DNA from 3 places in the Paenibacillus sp. DP01 genome. Region 1 is predicted to be linked to each of the others. Evidence: riboswitches for the same ligand, from Rfam matches in the RefSeq annotation. Region 1 holds a riboswitch; each other region holds the start of a gene.

What was found. Region 1 has a riboswitch for cyclic di-AMP ahead of ACH59B_RS13515 (3D domain-containing protein). Riboswitches for the same ligand answer to the same signal wherever they lie in the genome.
Region 2: another riboswitch for cyclic di-AMP. It lies ahead of ACH59B_RS06610 (hypothetical protein); the one in region 1 lies ahead of ACH59B_RS13515 (3D domain-containing protein).
Region 3: another riboswitch for cyclic di-AMP. It lies ahead of ACH59B_RS00140 (3D domain-containing protein); the one in region 1 lies ahead of ACH59B_RS13515 (3D domain-containing protein).

The regions. Positions count from the first base shown of each region.
Region 1 covers NZ_CP173059.1:3,089,533-3,094,013, reverse strand. The annotation lists gene ACH59B_RS13525 (ABC transporter substrate-binding protein/permease) at 1-20, shown strand, start outside; gene ACH59B_RS13520 (amino acid ABC transporter ATP-binding protein) at 7-729, shown strand; cyclic di-AMP (ydaO/yuaA leader) riboswitch at 973-1,142, shown strand; gene ACH59B_RS13515 (3D domain-containing protein) at 1,149-1,817, shown strand; gene ACH59B_RS13510 (polysaccharide deacetylase family protein) at 2,017-2,823, opposite strand; gene ACH59B_RS13505 (NADH:flavin oxidoreductase/NADH oxidase) at 3,127-4,149, shown strand; gene ACH59B_RS13500 (PspA/IM30 family protein) at 4,236-4,481, shown strand, end outside.
Region 2 covers NZ_CP173059.1:1,537,454-1,541,934, reverse strand. The annotation lists gene kdpA (potassium-transporting ATPase subunit KdpA) at 1-805, opposite strand, end outside; gene kdpF (K(+)-transporting ATPase subunit F) at 951-1,028, opposite strand; gene ACH59B_RS06610 (hypothetical protein) at 1,212-1,607, opposite strand; cyclic di-AMP (ydaO/yuaA leader) riboswitch at 1,721-1,892, opposite strand; gene ACH59B_RS06605 (glutathione peroxidase) at 2,356-2,841, shown strand; tRNA gene ACH59B_RS06600 (tRNA-Leu) at 2,988-3,070, opposite strand; gene ACH59B_RS06595 (urease accessory protein UreF) at 3,334-4,071, shown strand; gene ACH59B_RS06590 (Rha family transcriptional regulator) at 4,362-4,481, shown strand, end outside.
Region 3 covers NZ_CP173059.1:28,483-32,963, reverse strand. The annotation lists gene rsmA (16S rRNA (adenine(1518)-N(6)/adenine(1519)-N(6))-dimethyltransferase RsmA) at 1-553, opposite strand, end outside; gene rnmV (ribonuclease M5) at 561-1,106, opposite strand; gene ACH59B_RS00140 (3D domain-containing protein) at 1,253-2,401, opposite strand; cyclic di-AMP (ydaO/yuaA leader) riboswitch at 2,673-2,952, opposite strand; gene ACH59B_RS00135 (TatD family hydrolase) at 3,153-3,923, opposite strand; gene ACH59B_RS00130 (HD domain-containing protein) at 3,966-4,481, opposite strand, start outside.

The sequences.
Region 1 (4,481 bases):
GAGCCAGTGATCACCGTTAAACAACTGCGTAAATCATTCGGTAAGAATGAAATTTTAAAAGGCATTGATATAGATATCGCCAAAGGTGAAGTAGTCGTCATTATCGGCCCCAGTGGTTCGGGGAAAAGTACGTTTTTGCGTTGTATGAATCTGTTGGAACAGCCAACAGAAGGGGAAATCTTGTTTGAGGGTGAGCCGATTACGGCCCGTGGTCATAATATTAATGCGACTCGAGAGAAGATGGGGATGGTTTTCCAACATTTTAATCTGTTTCCGCATAAAACAATACTGCAGAATCTGACGCTTGCACCAACGCAGGTGAAGAAGCAATCGGGGAAAGAAGCGGAGAAAATTGCGTTGGAGCTCCTGCGGACCGTGGGTCTTGAGGATAAGAAGAATACCTACCCGAACCAGTTATCTGGCGGTCAAAAGCAACGTATAGCGATAGCACGTGCTCTCGCCATGCAGCCGCACGTAATGCTGTTTGATGAACCTACCTCTGCCCTGGACCCTGAAATGGTTGGAGAGGTTCTGGATGTGATGAAGAAGCTTGCTGAAGGCGGCATGACGATGGTGATCGTGACGCATGAAATGGGCTTTGCTCGTGAGGTAGGAGACCGAATCATCTTTATGGACAACGGTCAAATTATAGAGCAAGGTACGCCGGAGCAAGTTTTCGGAACTCCAAGCCATGATCGTACCCGTGATTTTCTGGCTAAAGTGCTGTAAGAAAATGCTTTTATGAATTATTGACAAAGCCCTCTCGTGATGATATTTCACGGAGGGCTTTTCTCTTTTTGTCACCATATCTCCATATTTTCGTAACAAAAAACCGATTTTTGATGACAAAATTGTAATGGATATAGTATGATGTTCAAGGTTCCCAACATTTTCATGCAGATAAGGTTACAAAATTGTGATATTATGCAGTAAGCCAAAACTTACCGGGGCAGCAGCAATGATAACAATTACTCAGGTGCTGGGCTCAAACCATGGGAAGTGCGGGGGACGTAACAACGGCAATTATTCCAATGCGTCATATAGATGTTGTGGAATATGCCTAGGGGTGAATTGCACAAGCATAGGGCTTCTCCTGAGTCCGAATCCGACAGCTAACTTCGCAGGCATAACAGAGGAGGTACATATCTTTGAAACACTTAAAACATATTGGAAAAACCATGAAATTTGCGGTGCTTGCCGCAGCGATTGCAGGATTGGCACAGACAGCTGGAGTAGCAAATGCTGCTTCGCTTCATACTGCCAAAGAAGGCGATACTTTCTTTTTGCTTGCTCAACGTTATGGGGTATCGGTAGATGACTTGACGAAGGCTAACCCGGATATTGCGTCCAACAACATATATGCAGGTCTACAAATTAAAGTGCCAGACGAAAAAAGTGTGAAGGCGGCTTCGGATTCGAAACCACAGCTTCTTACGGAGAAAGCACCAGCGAATGAGAGGCCAACAATTGAAGCATGGGGCAAAACATTCAATTACAGTAAAGTTGTTGATGTTAAAGCAACAGCATATTCAGCCGCAGCTGATGAAAATGGCAAATGGGGTGCAGTCGATTACTACGGTAATCCGCTTAAACTGGGTACAATTGCAGTAGACCCGAAAGTCATTCCTATGGGAACAAAGGTGCTAGTTACAGGCTATTCCCATCCCGGCTTGCCAGACCATTCTTTTGTAGCCGTTGCCCGTGATCAGGGCAGCGCTATTACCGGAAAGCGGATTGATATCTTTATCCCTGGCAACAAATCATTCGTGAACGACTTCGGCTTCCAAAATGTGAAACTGTACGTTATTGATAAATAGCATTGTGCATATATTTGAATTCATTAAACATAATATATATTATGTAAACTTAATATTATAGCACACAACATATAACTGGGACGACTTCTTATCAGTACGGTCGTTTATCGCTAAAAAAGGCTGTCTTACAAGCAGAAGCATTCTGCTCGTCAAGGCAGCCTTTTTACGTTGTTGGTATATACGAGGCTTAGACATACTGTTATTTTCGTTCCGATGTGTGAAGTAGCCGGGGGACTGTGACAAACTTGTAGCCCTTAGCTTTTAAAGAGTGGATTAGACCCGGCAAAGCTTGGACAGTACCTTGCAAGTTGGAACTTTGACCTCCACCTGCATGCATTAAAATAATGGAGCCAGGTCTGGTAGCCGGGATCACGTTACGCTGAATCTGTGTTTTGCTTAATCCCTTCCAGTCTAGAGAGTCCACATTCCAATTGACGATCATGTACCCATGACGACGCGCCCACTGAATTTGAGGCTCCGTGATTTCACCATAGGGTGGTCGTATCAATCTGGGCCGAAAACCTGCGCTGGCTTCTAAAATACGTTCTGTTTTTGTAATCTGGTGGCGAAAGCGTTCTGGTGTGGCCTTCCTGAAATCCGGATGAGTATAGGAATGGTTTCCTATAGCATGACCCTCGCGGATGATGCGGCGTATGATCCCCGGATGCTTTTCCGCACGATGGCCGACGATAAAAAACGTAGCTTTGATACCGTTTGCGTGTAATACGTCCAAAACCTGCGGCGTATACCTTGAATCGGGCACATCATCAAAGGTTAAGGCAATTTGGCGGGTGTGCGGGCCGCACATTTTAAAAATGTCCGCATGCTTTTTTCGTAGCATCGCTAATGTTGGAGTAGCTCGATCTTTACTTTGATATACCGAAGTAGCGACAGTAGCTTCCTTGGGATGGGGCGTTCCGATGTTGGGAGGCGTGTCAGCGTGAACGGGAAAACTTGAAAATGCTAGTAACAGTGCTAAACATGGCAACACTCCCCTGTACCGCATTTGTATTCCCCCTTTCCGTGCAGTGGTACCTAGTGGTGCTCTCAGCTATTATGTACCTGTCCTATTAAAATTATGCTGGTGATTGAGTGAAGCCCTACATGACTGAAGAGAAGTACATCAAGAAGCGGATATCCGTGAAGATGACGAAGTAAACGCGCATATTCTCCTAAACATGAACGAAAACTGGAGCATTTTCGTAAGTTTTAGCCTTACAAAGGATTCGGTATACCGTGACAGCTGGTGTATAATGGGGATGCTAATCATAATGCTACAGACTTGGAATTGAGGGAAGGATGGATAAAAGTGACCGACTTGTTTACTCCTTATCAATTAAAGGGGCTTTCTTTAAGAAATCGGATTGTCATGCCCCCAATGTGCCAATACAGCGTGGAGGCCAAGGACGGCAAACCGACGGATTGGCATTATGTCCATTATGTGAGTCGCGCGGTAGGAGGGACTGGACTCATAATTGTGGAAATGACAGCGGTTCATCCGGATGGGCGCATTACGGATCGTGATTTGGGCATTTGGAGTGATGAACATATTCCTGCATATCGTAAAATGGTAGAGGAAGTCCACAAGTATGGTGCCAAAATTGCCATTCAATTAGGCCATGCCGGACGCAAGGCTGAAGATGCTGAGCCACCTGTAGGCCCGTCCTTGATCCCCTTTAGTGAACGATTTAAAGAGCCGCACGCTTTGACGCGAGCAGAAGTCAAGGAACTGGTTCTTGCCTACAAAGAGGGGGCGCGTCGGGCGGTAGAAGCTGGTTTTGACACGGTAGAGATTCATGGCGCTCACGGCTATCTAATCCATCAATTTCATTCTCCTTTAACCAATACCCGAGAAGATGAGTATGGGCAGGATTTATCACTGTTTGGTGTTGAGGTGATACGTGCTGTTAAAGAGGTACTTCCTGCTGATATGCCTGTGCTAATGCGGATATCTGCCAAAGAATATGTCCAAGACGGATATGATGTTGAATACATAGCAGCCATAGGGGAACGATATCGTGATGCGGGTGTAGACATTTTCCATATTTCTTCTGGTGGTGAGGGTCCGATTGGTTCCAGCGGAGGTCCGTCTGCGCGTGCTGGTTATCAGGTGGATTTGGCTCATACCATCCGTGAGAAATTGAATGTGCCTGTCATTGCTGTCGGCTTATTGGATGATTATGAGGATGCCCGCCGAGTCGTTCAGCACAATGAAGCTGATCTGGTAGCCATAGGGCGTGCCATGCTGCGTGATCCCTATTGGGCGCTGCATGCATCACGGGCGCTAAAAGTACAGGCGGATATTCCAGAGCCTTATCTACGCGGTTTTTAGATATTTTTGAAACCTCTTTGCAAAGCTTGCGTAAACATGTGTACAGAGCTTAAAATTTAAGCATTCAATTCTAGGAGGAACTTCACATGTCTATTTTCAAACGATTAAGAGATCTTACGATGTCTAACATTAACGCCATTATCGACAAGGCAGAAGATCCAGTTAAAATGACGGATCAATACATTCGTGATATGCAAGAGGATCTGGAAGACGCAGAGAAAGCGGTAGCCGCTCAAATTGCTATTGAAAAGAGATTTAAACAGCAATACGAAGAACAGGCAGCTTTGGTGAAAAAACGCGAAGAACAGGCTCATACGGCTGCAAAAGCACAA
Region 2 (4,481 bases), 1.6 Mb from region 1:
TATACGGCAGCGAAGCCGGCATTACCCACATTGCCAAAATTTCCAGTACGTTCGTCCAAGGATTTGGATTTTCAAAAGGATGTGCAGAATTAGCTCCCGCAAAACCGCCCCCGTTCGTGCCCAAATGCTTGATGGATTCCAATGAGGCAATGGGTCCCATAGCAATCTGCTGCTGTGTACCACTTAAAGTCGTAATATCCGCCGTGGGTTGTAGCGTCTGTGGTACTTTTAATCCCACCAGCACCAGCGTAAGTACAAAGGCAAGCGGCAGGAAAATCCGTATGTTGGCTTTAATAAAATCTTGAAAAAAATTACCCAGCCCTTCACCGCGCCGCGTCAATCCCCTCATAAAAGCCGCAGCAACCGAAAACCCCGAAGCAGCCGAAGTAAACATCATCATCGTGACGAACGCCATCTGCGTCAGATACGTAAGCCCGCTTTCTCCGCTGTAATGTTGGAGATTCGTATTGGTCATAAAGCTGATTACTGTATTAAATGCCAATGATGCTTCCATATTACTGTTCCCAACCGGATTGCCCGGAAGTATAGCCTGCAAGCGCAATAGCAGGTAGCTGATCCCCACAAGCACCACATTGGTTGCAATGAAACTCATAGCGTACGTGGTCCAATGCATGCTGTCCTGTTTCTTCAAGCCTACAGCCTTATAAATCAGCTTTTCCGTTCCACCAAAAATCCGATCCGTCCGATTCGGTTCATTCGAGAATACGTGATACATATAGGTGCCCATCGGCTTTACCAAGAGCAACAATATGATGATCACAATCCCAATTTGCAGTAGCTCCATCCTCTATTCCTCCTTAAAATGCTCCTGCATTTGGAACAACAGACCTGATTCAGACCATCCATTGAGTGCACACGTTTGCGAAAATCTGCATCTCTGATGCTGCATTCTTGATCTGCTGTTCCCGCCTGCTCGATCCTATAGTTGACTAGAATTTTTCAGGATTCAGGAGTGCGTAGATTAAATACACGAACACAATAGCCGTAAGTCCTAGCACAACGATCATCCTCTTCGCCCTCCTTTTGAGGTCTGCGCATCACACCAGCGTACAAACAGCAGTATCACTCCATAACTCACAGCCATTACGAGCAGCATGTATAAATCCATCATGTTCATACCCTCCGTATCGCTTTTCAGATTGCCCTTTTGATTCCATCATAAAATCATAAACCAGCTATGTTATAAGTGCTTATCCGTTCAGCAGGAAACCCACCTCTCCGTTCAATGTGTAGATCACATGGTCCGCTCCCAATCCCCGATAAATTCCTTGTGGATTACAGCCGTGCGTAATAACATAGATCAATTCTGATGTTAGTGGCCGACATATTTGCAGGAAACGGCAAGTTAGATTCAAGCTGTTTTCGAACAAATACACACTACCAATTTCTTTTTTAGGAAAATTCCATTTTCCCGCTTGCATCGTATTGATGCGCACAATGTGCTCCACACCCATTTTTTTGAGCTGTCGTTCCTCCTGGGTGCTATTTGTGAGAACTGCAAACGCCAATTTTTTGAACATAAGCAATTTCACAAAACTTCTGCCCGCTTCATTCGGTGCAGTGACAATAATTAACCGACCTTCCATCAGTAGCTCCTCTCCCGGTATAAAAAGACAACAAAAAGAAGCCGAAGGAAAAAGGCTTCCTCCGGCTTCATACATTCCATGATAAAATAAACCATGGCTGCACACGGCGGTTTGTTGCCTCTCCCTGTACGCTTACGAGGTTAGCTGTCGGATTCGGACGTGAGAGTCGCCCTATTTACGGCACTTGGCCGGAAAATTCACCCCATGAGACACACGGCTTGCAAAGCCGTATATACTCGTTGGTTCCCCCGCTTTTGCAACTGCAAAATTCAGCGCTTTAGACAATTCATTGTTGCTTCATTGTTGTTAATTTGAAATTACGTCTTGAATCATACACCCGTGCAAGGAAGACTGTAAAGCTCAACGGCAAGGCTATAAATCACCCTTTAGAGCATAGAAGATTAAGGATAACGCTTACAACCAACCTATGCTTCTCGTATCTCTCTAAAACTCTGTATTTCACCCCTTTTTGAAAATGAAAGGCATGTCAATATTGGCGTAGGGTATGGTACGGTTGCCCTTTATTTATAAAAAAGAAAGAAAATGCGCTATATGTACTAGATAATTATCGAATGAAGCCTTTTTTATGAGAAGAAACACCTCAATTTGCTCCATTTGAAGTGCGATTTACCGTTTTGAACAAAAGACGATTTTACAATGCACAATGTCTGTAGACTCTTCTGGACTTGCAACCCCTTGTTGAATTGTTCACAATTTAATTGTAGAATATTTAATTAGGAGGGATATCATGAGCGTATATAAATATGATGCACAGACCCTACAAGGGGCACAAATTCCGTTATCCACATACGAAGGGAAAGTTCTTCTTATCGTGAATACTGCCAGCAAATGTGGGTTAACCCCCCAGTACAAGGCGCTACAAGAGCTATATGACCAGTATCACGAACAGGGGCTCGAAATTTTGGGATTTCCCAGCAATCAGTTCGCCAAACAAGAGCCGGGTTCCAGCGAGGAGATCTCCGAGTTTTGCCAACTCAATTACGGAGTGACCTTTCCCATGTTCGCCAAGATAGATGTTAACGGTGATCAGGCACATCCTCTATTTCGCTACCTGACCCACACTGCTCCAGGCGTATTAGGCTCCAAAGCGATCAAATGGAATTTTACTAAATTCTTAATTACACGAGAAGGTAACGTATTTAAGCGTTATGCGCCGCAAACCACTCCAGACAAACTTGTAGGAGATATTAAGAAGCTTTTGCAGAAAAACTGACAATCTTGCACTACAGTTAAGGAGCGGTCCGTTGTCCATACGACCGCTTCTGTGACGGGAGGATATGACGAAAAGTATTTAACAAAAAAAGCATCCCTTCACGTAAAACGTGTCAGGATGCTTTTTCAACTGGGTATTGCATATAATGCGGTCGAGAGGACTCGAACCTCCACGAGCATACGCCCACTACCCCCTCAAGATAGCGTGTCTGCCATTCCACCACGACCGCATGTCATAATGTATTGAGGCAACAGATTTATTATACTCTCTCAGCAACAATTTGTAAACAAGAATATTATAAATATTTTTAATGTAACTTTATATAACATATATAAGCAATAAAATTATTTAATTTGACATAATTGAGTTCGAAGTGTAAATATATATTACATAAATATTTGAATTATTATTATATAAATAAGATTTGAGTCAAATAACATCACACAAATATTCACTTCAAGGAGGCGAACCGTCCTGCATAAAGGTAACCGGTTGCTAAACTACGCATTATTGTTGGACCCTTCCCTACCTATTGGTGGTTTCACCCGTTTCTACGGATTGGAGGAGCGTTTCCGCGCTGGACACCTGAACAGTCTACAGGATCTGAAACATTACATGCGAGACGATTGGTATCCTCAAATCACAACCCTTGACGGCATGGCCATTAAAAGTCTGTATGCAGCCATCCAGCAGAATGACGGTTGGCGGATCGCCCTTATTGATAAAATGCTGCACACCCAACATCCTTCCTCGCAGCATGTAAAAGAGTCGCGACTTTCTGGCCAGCGACTGCTCAAGCTCACCAAGGCTCTCTATCCTTGGCTCGCATTTGACCAACTGGAAGACACACTCACTCAATACAATGCAATTGGCACACTCGCTACTGTCCACACTTGGATTAACTCCCTCCTCGGAAGCGATATAGAACAGACCATTCACGGCTATTTTGCCACAGCGGTATCCTTCTGTATCGAAGATGCCTTTAGACTGCTCAATCCTCCTTATGAGGAAAAAAGTCCTCTTATCGATCATATGACCAGCGAGTTGCTTACCACCTGGAAGAAGATTAACAAACCTACGCCAAGCTCATATCAGCGCCATCTTTTCCACAGCCATCGGACCAGCTCCTACATCACTCAGCCACCCTATATGAGCCATAGTAGCCAATTGAATGCATCCAGACCCTTTTCCTCCTCCGTCCTATTTAAACACCTTCCAGCATCCCTCTGATGCGTCGTTTACCAATCTAGCAGTCACAATAAAAATACTCTGCCCTTTTCTCAAGCGGCAGAGTATTTTTATTCATGTATCCCAAATTCACACCAATAACAGACCATAGTCGGATTATTTTCACTTTTTGCACTTAATTAAGTAATTATTTTAACAAAATGCCGTATTTAAGATTGTATAAACACGTATAAAAGTGTATCATAGTTTTAGATGGTTAATTCTAACATGTTTACTGATGATTATTATATCACACCAATTATTCTGTAAGAATCCGTAAGGGGCGATTTCTCTTGAACAACAAAATGCCTGTCACCTCCTTCGGGTGGGCCATCAAACAAAGGCTTGTCGAGCTTCGGCTGGATCAGAAAACATTTTGCGAGACACATAATATTCCACCTTCACGCTTGTCC
Region 3 (4,481 bases), 2.7 Mb from region 1:
CGCTGTAATATTGCACGGCTATGCTTAAGCTGCCGTAATCCTTCGTACCAGGAGACGCAGCCATGCGCTCAGCCACCTCCTTTTGAATCATAACGACGATATTCTCCAAAGGAAGCTTGTCCTCCAGTAGACGCATCAGAATCGGTGTAGTGACGTAATACGGCAGATTAGCGACGACACTCACTTTGCTCACGTCTGCAAAATCGACTGCGAACACCTCACGCAAATCCAGCTTCAATACGTCTCCATGACGAACCTTTACGTGATCGTAAGGGGCCAGCACTTCTTCAAGAATGGGCAGCAGCCGCTGATCAATCTCGACAGCGGTAACTGCCTTAGCCGATTGCGCCAATCTTTCAGTCAAAGCTCCAATCCCCGGACCGATCTCAAGCGCACCCTTTGTATCATCCAAACCGGCAGCATTTACAATCTTGCTCAAAATATTTTGATCAATCAGAAAGTTTTGTCCCAAGCTCTTTTTGAACGAAAAACCGTGCTTTTGAATAATTTCCTTCGTACGCCGCGGTGTTGCTATATCTTGAATCCCTGTCATACGGATATCACAATCCTTCACTTTCGATTTGTGCCAGCGCACTGGCAAATTCCTCACGGCTGATCTGAAATACAGAGAGCCGCTTATGTAGCTGCTTTCCGTTACAATAGCCAATACCCAGTACATTCCCCAAGGCCATACGGCGTGCAGCAGCATTGGGATGGGTAATAAGTCCAGCGTCAATCAGGTCCGCCCATTCAATCAGCGGTTCGGCACCTTCCACTGTCGTATGTACCCGCGCGAGAGCGTGTCTGATGGCTTCCGGGGAGGCATTCTCTACGCCAATATCCCCTTTGCGCGTCGCCTCTGCCTCAGGTATAAAAGCCTGCTTGCAGCCGGGTACCTTGGAGGCGATGATTTTACGGATACGCTCCCCTGCATGATCGGGATCAGTTAAAATAATGACCCCCCGCCGTTCCTGCGCCAATGCAATTTTTCGCAGCGTCATTTTATTAATGGCTGAACCGCCAGTTTCTATCGTATCTGCTTCGACAGCACGGCGAATGGCTACCGTATCATCCCGGCCTTCCACCACGATCACTTCCTTGATCATCTTCGTTTCCCTCCACTGTTACACAGCAACATATATTTATCTTTCCCTGCTTTTGAAAACAAAATAAGAAGAGGGTATCCTCTTCTTAGCATGGCATAACTATGTTGTTAATACTATCGCATTGTCCTCAACATACACAACCTGTTTTAGTTGATTTCCGGCTTTACAGGTCCGATAACATATACGGTTTTACCGTGCTTACGACCAAATTGGTTGGCCCGGCTCAAACTCTCATAATACACATCGATTTTGTGGCCTTTAATCGCGCCACCGGTATCCTCCGCACGGCGGAAGCCCACCCCTTCAATATACACCCACCACCCGATTGGAATTACACTCGGATCGACAGCGATGGTGCGTCCTTCCGTGACACGCGTGCCGGAGGCGGTACGTGTACCGATACCTGGCTCCTGTGCGGAATACGCCGTCATGGAGACATTTTGTAAAACTTTTCTATAATTAAAATTAATACCTGCTTTACGGACAGCACTGCCCGAACTAACCTTTGTAGCCTTAACCGCATCTTTAGGGCCGATGGAAGCAGCTAGAACGACCGGTTTCTTCTTCGTTCCTACCGCAATTACCTTATCCACACGATTCTGTGCGACTTCCTTGTTGACCAGCTGTTTGGATACCAATTTTCCATCATGGTATACCTTTTGAACATGCTGGACTACCACACCCGATTTGCCACTTTGAATGACTCGATTATCGCCTTTATAGAGACTTGGATCTGCCGTTTTGATGACCTGATAAGGCACTTGTTTTTTCTGTTCGACCTGCTGTTTCTTCACACGGACGATTTTTATGTCCATGTTAGCTGAAACAGAGGCATCCAACGCAGGGTAAACTTTATCCGTTGATGATAATTTATAGCCCGAAGTGCGAATGGCACCCTCTACTGTATTTTCTGTTGTGTACAGCTTTTTCGTCTTATTGCCTGAGGATACTTTAACCTGATTGGCACGTTTAATGACTACGCGATCCCCATCCTGTACTGCTCCATTTAGCGGCATGGAAATTGTATCATGCGGCTGAAGTGAAATAGAATGCTCATTGAGCAAATCTTGGAGCTTGGATTCCCGGGTTTCTACCGCAGATGCCTTACCATCGATGACAAAAAAGACTTGTTTTTTAGATTGCGTGTACATCAGAATTGAAATCATAATCGTTAGTGCGATTAGAAAAATAGCAACCAAAGCAGCCTGGCGCACATTCTCTTGCTTCCAACGTAATACGTAAGACATGCTGGATGAGCGTGACTCATGGGTCTCCTCTTTTCGGAAAATGCCCATTTCCTCCGTCCTCCTTACATAGCCCGCCGTCTGGAGTAAGACATAGTTGATCGTTGACGTGACTATAACAGATTTTCTACAAGACAAGCCCGTACTGCGACTGTCCTGCACCATGTACCCGTCTTCGCGGCATGCTGTCCTCCCCTGTTTAACCACAGTATGATGACAGATTTTCTTTTATTCACAACAAAAAAAGCCAAAGAAAGAGACTAGAGAGCTCTTTCGTGGCTTCCGACATGTGTGAATATGCGGGAAAACTCATGCACGAGATGGCTTCTCTCTTGTTACGCTTACGGGGTTAGCTGTCGGGTTCGGACGTAGAGAGTCGCCCTAGCTTAGGTCAACCGCTCATGGCGGTCGCCTTCACATTCACCCCGAAGACCCAGAAAGAAATCGAAATACGGCTTCTCTACCTGTTCATCCCATTCGGGAAATGAATTTCGGTTGAGCCGGCTGCTGAAGAGACATTCTCTCTTGCACATACGCCGGACGTACTGTAAGCCATATCGGTTCCCCCGTTCCCTGCAAAAGGGACTCAGCGAGACTGGTTCATGAAATGATTTGTTGATGTTTACACTCAACAACAATTCACTGAAAAGATGATATCCTGTTTCCATGCATGTTGTAAAGCAGGTTTCAAGTACATTTTTTAAAATATTCGGTTAAAAAATTGTAATATTCTTGAGTTTCCTGCAACAAAATCATAATTAGCTCCGTCTATCTCTTTATTTTGATTGATTTCTTCGCTTTTTCACTGAATGTCAAATCGTTCCAAAGCATTTTGGGTCGTAATGGATACCAATTCCTCCACTGTAATTCCCTTAATTTGGGCAGCTACCTCTGCCACCAATCTCACATGGGCCGACTCATTTCGCTTCCCGCGAAACGGATGAGGCGTCAAGTATGGCGCGTCCGTTTCAATCAGCAGACGATCCAGCGGAACCAGGGCCAGTACCTCTTTTGGCTGCTTGGCATTTTTGAACGTTATGGGCCCGCCAAAGGAAAGGTGAAAGCCCATATCAAGCACCATTTTAGCGGTCTCCCAGCTCCCAGAAAAGGAGTGCATGACTCCGCCAATCTCGCTCGCCTTTTCCTCACGTAAAATCCTCACAATATCTTCATGTGCATCTCGGTTATGGATAACAATTGGCATGTTGAGCTCACGTGCCAGGCCAATTTGATTTCGAAGTACCCGCTGCTGCACATCCTTTGGTGATGTATCCCAATAATAATCCAGACCGATCTCTCCGATCGCTACAACCTTTTTATGACTGCATAACGATGCAATCCATTCTAAATCACCCTCCTGCATTGTAATGGCATCCTGCGGATGCCATCCAACGGCTGCATAAATAAAATCATACGTCTCAGCCAGCTTCATGGTGGATGGAATGGTCTCACGATTAAATCCGATATTGATCATCCGTGTTACTCCTGATTCGACAGCACGTGCTATAACTTCTTCACGGTCTTCGTCAAATTGTGGCGCATCTAGGTGAGTATGAGTGTCGAATAAATCCAAGGTTTTCATCTCCTTTTCTTACTTACATTTCTATATATTTGTCTATTGTTTGACAAAATAATTCCTTATTTCGGCAGGAAGCCTGTCTTTTACCCCGTTCAATTTATTCTGGGGAAAATACATGTGATATTTTCCTCGGTGAATGCCACTTATTGAGCGTACAATTTCTGAAACTTCGGATATTTCCCGCACCTCGCCCTGACGTCCAAGCAGTAAAATCTGGTTGTCCGTTGAACCGCCCTGCCGAAACACATCATAAGGAAGATCTGTTGGAAAATCAATTTCAAGATCATATTCAGGATGCAATCCAGCCTCTTTCAAAGCCTCTCGAATATGGTCAACGGTATCTGTATCCATATTTTCAATCTCTACATATTTATACAATCTACGATCCATAAAACGGCTACTCAAATCACTTAAAATTTCATCCTTTTCTCGTTTCCATTGGCTAAATACCGTCTGAATCAAAGACTCATCCAGCATCAAATACTGCTCCACTGTTAGTTCCCCTTTTAACAGATCGGGCAGCGGATCAAGCAGAAAACCAAACTCATATCC